Candidatus Annandia adelgestsuga: one gene and its partner. The protein of the gene in region 2 interacts with the protein of the main gene of each other region in a pairwise test. Links are inferred from orthologs where the notes say so. Each region holds a gene or a part of one and is shown on either strand. Other genes may lie near its edges. The genes, in order: rpe and eno.

Region 1 (3,275 bases), 160 kb from region 2 along the record:
ATTATAACAAATAAAATAATATTAAATTTATATAAAGATTATATTAATAATTTTATAAAAAAAAAAAATATAAAATATAAAATATTTATTATAAAAGATGGTGAAAGTTATAAAAATATAAAAACAGTTAATAAAATTATAAATTATTTATTATCTAATAATTATGATAAAAATACTATATTAATTTCTTTAGGTGGTGGTGTTATTGGAGATATAACTGGTTTTACTGCTTCTATTTATCATAGAGGAATTAAATTTATACAAATACCAACTACTTTATTATCTCAAGTAGACGCTTCAATAGGAGGTAAAACTGGTGTTAATCATAAAATTGGTAAAAATATGATTGGTACATTTTATCAACCAATAATAATATTAACAGATATATTTTTTTTAAAAACTTTATCTAAAAAAGAACTAAAATCTGGTTTAGTTGAAGTAATTAAATATGGAATTATTTTTGATAAAAAATTTTTTAATTGGATAGAAGATAATATTAATGATTTAATTAATATTAATAAAAAAAAAATTCTATATTGTGTTAATCGTTGTTGTGAAATAAAATCATTTTTTATTAAAAATGATGAAAAAGAAAATAATATTAGATCATTATTAAATCTTGGACATACTTATGGGCATGCAATAGAATCTTATACTAAATATAAAAATTGGTCACACGGTGAATCAGTTGCTTCTGGAATAATAATGTCATGTTTTACTTCAGAACAATTAAATATATTTAAAAAAAAATATACAAAACGTATTATAAAATTATTTAAATTATTAGATTTAAATATTAAAGGTCCTGATAATATGAATGCAACAGATTATATTAAATATATGAAAATTGATAAAAAAGCAACGTTAAATAAAATTAATTTAATAATACCTATTAGAATTGGAAAAGCTATTATTATGAATAATGTTTCTGAAAATATTATAATAAAATCTATTAATAAGGCTAAAAAATTATAATACTAATAATTTTTTAAATTTTATATTAAAAGGATAAAATGAAAAAATTTTTATTAGCTCCATCAATATTAGCAGCAAATTTTTCTAATTTAGGTTTAGAAATTATTAGAGTCTTATCTGCAGGTTGCAATTTAATACATTTTGATGTTATGGATAATCATTATGTTCCAAATCTTAGTATGGGGCCTTTAATACTTGATTCTATTATAAAATATATAGTTAAATCATCATATATAGATGTACATTTAATGGCAAATCCAGTTGAAAAATTAATAAATATATTTGCAAAAAAAAAAGTACATTCTATTAGTTTTCATCCTGAAACATCAAAAAATATATTACAATCTTTATCTTTAATTAAAAATTATAATTGTAAAGCTGGTTTAGTTATTAATCCTAATGATTCAATAGATTTTTTATATGATTTTATGGATAAATTAGATATAATTGTAGTTATGCTAGTTAATCCAGGTTTTGGCAATCAAAAATTAATATTAAAAACTATAAATAAAGTTAAAAAAATAAAAAAAATGATAAAAAAAAGTGGATATAATATTTTAATCGAAGTAGACGGTGGAATAACAATTGATAATATTAATAAAATAGCTAAATCTGGTGCAGATATTTTTGTAATTGGTTCTACTATATTTAATAGTAAAAATTATTTAAAAATAATACAAAAAATACGTCAAAAATTAAAAAATTTTTAATAAAATATATAATTTTTATTAAATGTTTATTTAAAAATATAAAATTTAATGAAAAAATCAATTGTTTTTAGCGCTATACAACCTTCAGGAGTTATAACATTAGGAAATTATATAGGAGTATTAAAAAATTGGAAAATTTTACAAAATAATTATAATTGTATTTATTGTATTGCAGATATGCATTCTATTACTAATAAAATTAATCCAAAATTATTTAAAAAAAATATTATGGATAATGTAGCTTTATATTTATCTTGCAATATTAATCCTAAAAAAAGTATTATTTTTATTCAATCACATGTTAAATATCACACACAATTATGTTGGATTTTAAATTGTTTTACATATTTAGGTGAATTAACACGTATGACTCAATTTAAAAGTAAAATTAAAAATATATTTAATAAAATAAATTTAGGTTTATTAAATTATCCAATATTAATGGCATCTGATATTTTATTATATCAAACTAATAAAGTACCAGTAGGTAAAGATCAAATACAACATTTGGAATTAAGTAAAAAAATAGCTAAAAGATTTAATAAAATTTATAATAAAAAAATATTTAATATACCAGAACCATTATTAAATAATGGTAATAAAATAATGTCTTTATCTAATCCTAAAAAAAAAATGTCTAAATCAGATATAAATAAAAATAGTTTTATTAGTTTATTAGATGATCCTAAAAAAATACATAAAAAAATTAAAAAATCATTTACAGATATTGATAATCCTCCTAAAATATATTATGATATTAAAAAAAAACCAGGAATATCTAATTTGTTATTAATATTATCAAATCTTACTGGAAAAAAAATGTCTATTATAGAAAAAGAATTTGAAAATCAAAATTATTCATATTTAAAAATAAATGTTATAAATTATATAACAGATACTATAAGTGATATACAACATAATTTTAATATATATAAAAAAAATAAAGATTTTTTAGAATATATATTAAAATATGGATCTAAAAAAGCATCTAAATATGCTAAAAAAACTATTGAAAAAGTATATAATGTTATTGGTTTATATTATTTATAATTATTAAATTTATTATGTTTAGTAAAAAATAATAATATTATATTTATAATAAAAACAATAAAATAAAGAATATTTGAAATACATAATACTATAAAAGTATTATTAGAAGATAATAAAAAATAACTTATATTAAGTGTAATAAAACTACCAGTAGTACCAAAAATTAATGTTAAATTTATAAATTTTGTATATGGTTTTTTAGTTTGCATAGAACTTAAAGTAATTATAATTGTATATATTGAACTTGAAAAAAAACCTATCAAAGATATAATAAAATTTAATAAATTAATATTTTTACATTGTAAAAAAATAAATACTAATATAGAAGATATAAAAGTTAAAAATATTAATATTTTTTGTATATCAAATTTTTTACTTATATAACTAAAAAACCACATACCTAACATATAAAAAAACCAAAAAATACTAATTGTTTTATTTTCATAAAAATAATTTATATTATTAATATATTTTTTTATATAAATAGGTATCCAGCTAACAAACATACATTGTGCTGAAATATAAAATAAAGATGATAAA
Region 2 (7,270 bases):
AATAAAAATATTAAATAAAAAATTTTTTTATTTAAATGATAAAAAAAAATTATTATATTGGTTATATAAAAAAAATGAATTATATTCTAAAAATAATATTTATAATAAATTAAATTATATAAAAAAAAATAATAGAGTTAAAATTATAACAGTACATAAATCAAAAGGATTACAATATCCATTAGTGTGGTTGCCATTTATATCAAATTTTTATAACATTAATAATAATAATTTTAAAAATAATACAATAAAAGAAAAAAAAAGATTATCAGAAGATTTAAGAATATTATACGTATCTTTAACAAGATCAATTTGGAATTGTAATATTGGAATTGCCCCAATTATAAAAAATATAAAAAATAAAAAAAATAAAAGTGATTTACATAAAAGCGCTATAGGTTATTTATTTCAAAAAGGAATTCCTATGAATGAGATTGAATTAAAAAAAAAAATATTTAATTTAACAAAAAATATAAAATATATAAAAATAAAAAATATATTATAATTTTTTTTTATTTTATTAATTTATTTTATAAAATTTTATTAATATTAATTTTAATATTATATTATATTAAATATTATAATAAAAAAAATAAAACGTTTTTTTTTGATTTTATATATTAATTAATATATGATATAAAATTATAGCGGGGTGGAGCAGCGCGGTAGCTCGTCGGGCTCATAACCCGAAGGTCGTTGGTTCAAATCCAACCCCCGCAAATATTTTTTAATTATTATTTAGTATATAAAATTTTTATAATTTTAAAATTTTTTAAAAAAAATAATATATATAAGATATAAAATTTATATATTAATTAATTTAAAATAATTAAATAATATTAACTTAGTAGGATTATATGTCTAAAATTATAAAAGTAATTGGTAGAGAAATAATTGATTCTAGAGGAAATCCAACTATAGAAGCTGAAGTACATTTAGAAGATGGTTCTATAGGAATTTTTTCTTCTCCTTCAGGAGCATCTACTGGTTCTAGAGAAGCATTAGAATTAAGAGATAATGATAAAAATAGATTTTTTGGAAAAGGAGTTTTAAAATCAGTTAATTTTATTAATAATATAATTAATAATTCTATAAAAAATAAAAATTCAAAAAATCAAAAATTAATAGATAATATTTTAATAAATTTAGATAATACAAATAATAAATCTAAATTAGGAGCTAATACAATATTAGCAGTTTCTTTAGCAAATGCTAAAGCTGCAGCTAAATCTAAAAAAATGGAACTTTATGAACATATTGCAGAATTAAATAATAATAAAAATTTTTCTATACCATTACCTATGATAAATATAATAAATGGTGGTATACATGCAGATAATAATATTGATATTCAAGAATTTATGATTCAACCTATTAATATAAATAGTATAAAAGAAGCTATTAAAATGGGTTCAGAAATATTTCATAATCTCGCAATAATATTAAAAAAAAAAAATATGAATATTAATGTAGGTGATGAAGGTGGATATGCTCCTAATCTTAAATCTAATAAAGAAGCTTTAGAATGTATTAAAATTTCTATAAAAAAATCAGGATATAAAATTGGTAAAAATGTTGTTCTTGCTATTGATTGTGCTTCATCTGAATTTTTTAATAATAAAACTAAAAAATATGAATTAAAAGGTGAAAAAAAAAAATTTAATTCTAAAGAATTTACAAAATATTTAAAAAATTTATCTAAAAAATATAATATATCTTCTATAGAAGATGGTCAAAATGAAAATGATTGGGAAGGTTTTAAATATCAAACAAAAAAAATGGGAAAAAATATACAGTTAGTAGGTGATGATTTATTTGTAACAAATAATAAAATTTTACGTAAAGGTATTAAAGAAAAAATAGTTAATTCTATATTAATAAAATTAAATCAAATAGGTTCTTTGACTGAAACTTTAAATACTATTAATTTAGCAAAAAAATATGGATATAAAATTATAATATCACATCGTTCTGGTGAAACTGAAGATACTACTATTGCTGATTTAGCAGTTGGAGTTTCTGCTGATCAAATTAAAAGTGGTTCCATGAGTCGTTCTGAAAGAATAGCTAAATATAATAGATTAATTAGAATAGAGGAATTGCTTAATAAACAATTAAATAAATAATGATAATAAAAATAAATAATTTTACTAAATTTATAATATTTTATATATTATTTTATATAATAATATATATTTTACCTTCATTAATATTTAAAATAATAAAATTTTTATTTAACTATTATTCTTAATTATAATTTTAAAATAAAAATTTAATAAAAATAATTTATAAAAATTTAATTAATAAATATAAAATAGGATGATATTTTGATAGATTTAAAAAAAAAAAAAAAATTAAAAATAACAATTGATCAAATTGAAAAAAAATTTGGTAAAGGTTCTATTATGTGTTTAGGGGATAATCATTCTATGAACATAAAAACAATATCTACTGGTTCTTTATCTTTAGATATTGCTTTAGGAGTTGGTGGTTTACCTATGGGAAGAATAGTAGAAATTTATGGTCCAGAATCATCTGGTAAAACTACTTTAACTTTACAAATAATAGCTTCTGCTCAAAAAGAAAACAAAATTTGTGCTTTTATTGATGCAGAACATTCTTTAGATCCTTTATATGCTAAAAAATTAGGAGTAGATATTGATAATTTATTATGTTCACAACCAGATAATGGAGAACAAGCTTTAGAAATTTGTAATAAATTATCTAAATCAGGTATTGTAAAAGTTATTGTTATAGATTCGGTTGCTTCATTAACACCAAAAAAGGAAATAGAAGGAAATATAGAAGATTCTCATATAGGATTAACTGCAAGAATGATGGGAAAAGCAATGAGAAAATTATCAATTAATTTAAAAAAAACAAACACATTATTAATTTTAATAAATCAAATTAGAATTAAAATAGGAATCAATTTTGGTAATCCAGAAATTACAACTGGTGGTAATGCTTTAAAATTTTATGCATCTATTAGATTAGATATTAGAAAAATAGGATTAATAAAAAAAGGAGAAAATATAATAGGAAATGAAACTAGAGTTAAAGTAGTTAAAAATAAAGTTTCTTCTCCATTTAAACAAGCTGAATTTCAAATAATATTTGGTAAAGGTATTAATATATATGATGAGATTTTAAAACTAAGTATTAAACATAATTTAATATTAAAATCAGGTTCATGGTATAGTTATAAAAAAAATAAAATAGGTCAAGGAAAAAAAAATGTTTATCAATATTTAAAAAATAATCCAAAAATTTATATTAATTTAAAAAACAAAATTAAAAAAAAATTACTAAAAAATAATTTTTTAAAATAATATTTATAATAATTAATATTTAAATGGAAATATTAATGAAAAAAAGTATGCATGAAATTAGAAAAATATTTATTAATTTTTTTATTAATAAAAATCATGTTTTTATTAAAAGCAGTTCATTAATTCCATATAATGATCCTACATTATTATTTACTAATGCTGGAATGAATCAATTTAAAGAAATTTTTTTAGGAAATTATAAAAATTTTAATTTTAAAAAAGTAGTAACATCACAAAGATGTATAAGAGTAGGAGGAAGACATAATGATTTAAATAATATTGGAAATGATGAATATCATAATACATTCTTTGAAATGTTAGGAAATTTTAGTTTTGGAAGTTATTTTAAAAAAGAATCTATATTATACGCATGGGAATTATTAACAAATAAAAATCTTTTTAATTTAAACCCTGATAAATTATTAGTAACTGTATATTATAAAGATGTACAATCTTATAATATTTGGATTAAAAATATTGGTATTTCTAAAAAAAATATATTAAAAATTTATGATAATAAAAAATTAAATATATCTTCTAATTTTTGGCAAATGGGTGATACTGGTCCATGTGGACCATGTACTGAAATATATTATAATTATAAAAATGAAAATAATATTTCATTAATAAATAATGAATATTTAAAAAAAAATTGTTTAGAAATATGGAATATTGTATTTATACAATTTAATAAATTATCTAATGGTAAATTATTAAAATTAGATAAACCTTTAGTTGATACAGGTATGGGTTTAGAGCGTATTACATCAGTTTTACAAAATGTTAAATCTAATTATAAAACTAATATTTTTAAATTAATAATACAAGAAATTAAAAATTTATTTATTAAATTAACATTAAATAAAAAATTTTTATATATAATTTCTGATCATATAAGATCTTGTATATTTTTAATTTATGATGGTATTTTACCTTCTAATGAAGGTAGGGGTTATATATTACGTCATATTATTAGAAGATGTATACAACAAGGATATATAATAAAATATTATAAACCATTTTTATATAAATTAGTTATACCAGTTATAAATGTTATTAAATTATTACATCCTTATTTAATAAAAAAAAATATATACATAAAAAAAATTATTAAAAAAGAAGAAAAAAAATTTATAAAAACATTAGGATATGGTTTAAAAATTTTAAATAAAAAATTAAAAAATATAAATAATAAAAAATTAGATGGTAAAATAGCTTTTAATTTATATGATACTTTTGGTTTTCCATTAGATTTAACTTTAAATATTTGTAATAATCTTGGTATATCAATAGATAATAAAGAATATGAAAAACAAATGTTAAAACAAAAAAAAAAATCAAGAAATAATAAATTTAAATTAAAATATAGTAATAATATAATACCAAGTAGTATATTTATTGGTTATTATAAAAACAAATGCAAAACTAAAATAAATTATATTATAGTAAATAATAAATTTAAAAAAAAAATTTGTAATGGTGAAAAATGTATAATTTTTTTAGATAAAACACCATTTTATGCTGAATCTGGTGGTCAAATAGGAGATAGTGGATATTTAAAAAATAAAAATTTTTTTTTTGAAGTACAAGATACACAAAAATATAGTAAATCTATAGGACATATAGGTATATTAAAAGTTGGTACAATTATTATTAATGATAATTGTATAGCTAACATTAATATAAAAAGAAGACATAATATTTGTATTAATCATTCATCTACTCATTTATTAAAAAAATCTTTAAAAAAAATTTTAAATAGTAATATTAAACAAAAAGGTTCTTTAATAAAAGAAAATTATTTTAATTTTGATTTTAATTATAAAAAAAATATTTCTGATAAAGATTTATATAACATAGAATTACTTTTAAATAATTATATTAAAAAAAAAATAAATGTTAATATTTATTATAAAAAAAAAAAATTTATAAAATTTAAAAAAAAATTATTTATTTATAATTACAAAAATAATAATAATATAAGATTAATAAATATAGAAAATATTTTTCAAGAATTTTGTTGTGGAACTCATATTAAAAATACAAAAGAAATTGGAATATTTATAATAAAATCTAAAATAAAAAAATCTAAAAATATATATAGAATAAAAGCTATTACTGAAAAATATGCTATAAATTATATTATAAAAAAAAAAAATAATATGAACAAAATTTTAAAAAAATTAAAAATTGATGATAATAAATTAGATTCAAAAATAAAATTAATATTAAAAAATAATAAAAAATATAAAAAAAAGATAAAAGAAATACAAAAATTAAATATTAAAAATGAAATAAATTTAATAAAATATAAATCTAAAAATATAAATAATTACAAAATTATAATTAGTAAAGTTGATATTAATTATAAATTTTATAAAAGAATAATAAATTATATTAAAAATAAATTAAATTATACTATTATATTTTTAATTTTTAATAATAAAAATAATTATTTTTTAATAATATATGTTAATGAATGTATTAAAGAAAAAATTAATTCAAAAATAATATTAAATAAATTTTATGAAGAGTATAAAAATATTTTTTTAAAAAATAAAAATTTTGTAAATAAAGATGGTATATTTTTAAAAAAAAATAATTTAAATTTAAATAAAATTAAAAATTTTATTTTAAAAAAAATAATATAATTAATTTATAGTTATATTAATTAAATAGTTGATAAATATAAATAAATTTGATATAATAAATTTAATAATTTTAATATTAATATATTAATATTTTATAAACAGATGAGATGGCCGAGTGGTTTAAGGCACTCTCCTGCTAAGAGAGTATACGAGTAAAATCCGTATCGAGGGTTCGAATCCCTCTCTCATCTTTAAAAAGCATCCGTAGCTCAGTTGGATAGAGTACTCGGCTACGAACCGAGCGGTCGAAGGTTCGAATCCTTCCGGGTGCAAATTTTATAATTAAATAATATTTTTATATATTATAATAAGAAATAAAAATGTTTAATAATCTATCTAAAAATTTAATAAAATTAATTAATAAAATTAAAAATAATAAAATTAATAACGATAAAAATATAAAATTAATTTTAGAAAAAATACGTCTTATTCTAATAGAATCAGATGTAGTTCTTAAAGTTGTTGATATTTTTGTTAAAAAAATTAAAATTAAATTTAAAAAATATAAAAAATATAAAGATTTAAATTTAAATAAAATATTAATAAATATTATTAAAAAAGAATTAATTAATATTTTAGATTATAAAAATAATAATATTAATTTACCTAATCAAAAAAAATCTGTAATTTTATTAATTGGATTACAAGGTGTTGGTAAAACAACTACTGCATTAAAATTAAGTAAATTAATAAAAAATAAATATAAAAAAAAAATTTTATTAGTATCAACAGATGTTTATAGACCTGCAGCTATATCACAATTATGTAAATTAGCTTTAAAAAATAATATTAGTTTTTTAAAATATAATAATAAAAAAGATCCAATTTATATAACTAAATCATCATTAAAAAAATTTAAAAAAAGTAATTATGATATTTTAATAATAGATACTCCAGGAATATCATATCATAATAAAAAAATTGAATTTGAAATTAAAAATATTTATAATATTACTAAACCGATAGAAACATTATTAATTTTAGATTCTATGATGGGACAAAGTTCTATTAAAATACCTAAATTTTTAGAAAAAATTTTAAAAATAACTGGTATTTTTTTAACTAAAGTAGATAGTGATACTAAAGGTGGTGTTGCTTTATCAGTATGTAGTATAATGAAAAAACCTATTAAATTTATAGGAACCGGAGAACATATTAATAATATTGAAAAATTTTATCCAGATAGAATAGTATCTAGAATTTTAGGTATAGGAGATCTTAAATCTCTTATGGAAGAAGTTAAAAATAAAATTGATCAAGAAAAATCAAATAAAATAATTAATAAAA

The links.
Region 1: the proteins of eno (region 2) and rpe interact in binary tests that used the Escherichia coli proteins (3 or more experiments, as listed by UniProt). The link is inferred for Candidatus Annandia adelgestsuga from one-to-one orthologs.

What each region holds. Positions count from the first base shown.
Region 1 is NZ_CP026513.1:163,129-166,403, forward strand. The notes cover bases 1-2,849. They hold rpe (ribulose-phosphate 3-epimerase), read left to right. Parts: upstream 1-1,013; coding sequence 1,014-1,685; downstream 1,686-2,849. Other genes in these bases: aroB (3-dehydroquinate synthase), read left to right, coding at 1-975; trpS (tryptophan--tRNA ligase), read left to right, coding at 1,734-2,735; tsgA (MFS transporter TsgA), read right to left, coding at 2,726-2,849. Outside these bases: more of tsgA, read right to left, coding at 2,850-3,275. UniProt on the Escherichia coli protein: Catalyzes the reversible epimerization of D-ribulose 5-phosphate to D-xylulose 5-phosphate.
Region 2 is NZ_CP026513.1:7,850-15,119, forward strand. What follows is about bases 117-2,991. They hold eno (phosphopyruvate hydratase), read left to right. Parts: upstream 117-857; coding sequence 858-2,126; downstream 2,127-2,991. Other genes in these bases: recA (recombinase RecA), read left to right, coding at 2,325-2,991. Outside these bases: more of recA, read left to right, coding at 2,992-3,332; alaS (alanine--tRNA ligase), read left to right, coding at 3,368-5,983; C3B56_RS00085 (signal recognition particle receptor subunit alpha), read left to right, coding at 6,304-7,270. UniProt on the Escherichia coli protein: Catalyzes the reversible conversion of 2-phosphoglycerate (2-PG) into phosphoenolpyruvate (PEP). It is essential for the degradation of carbohydrates via glycolysis.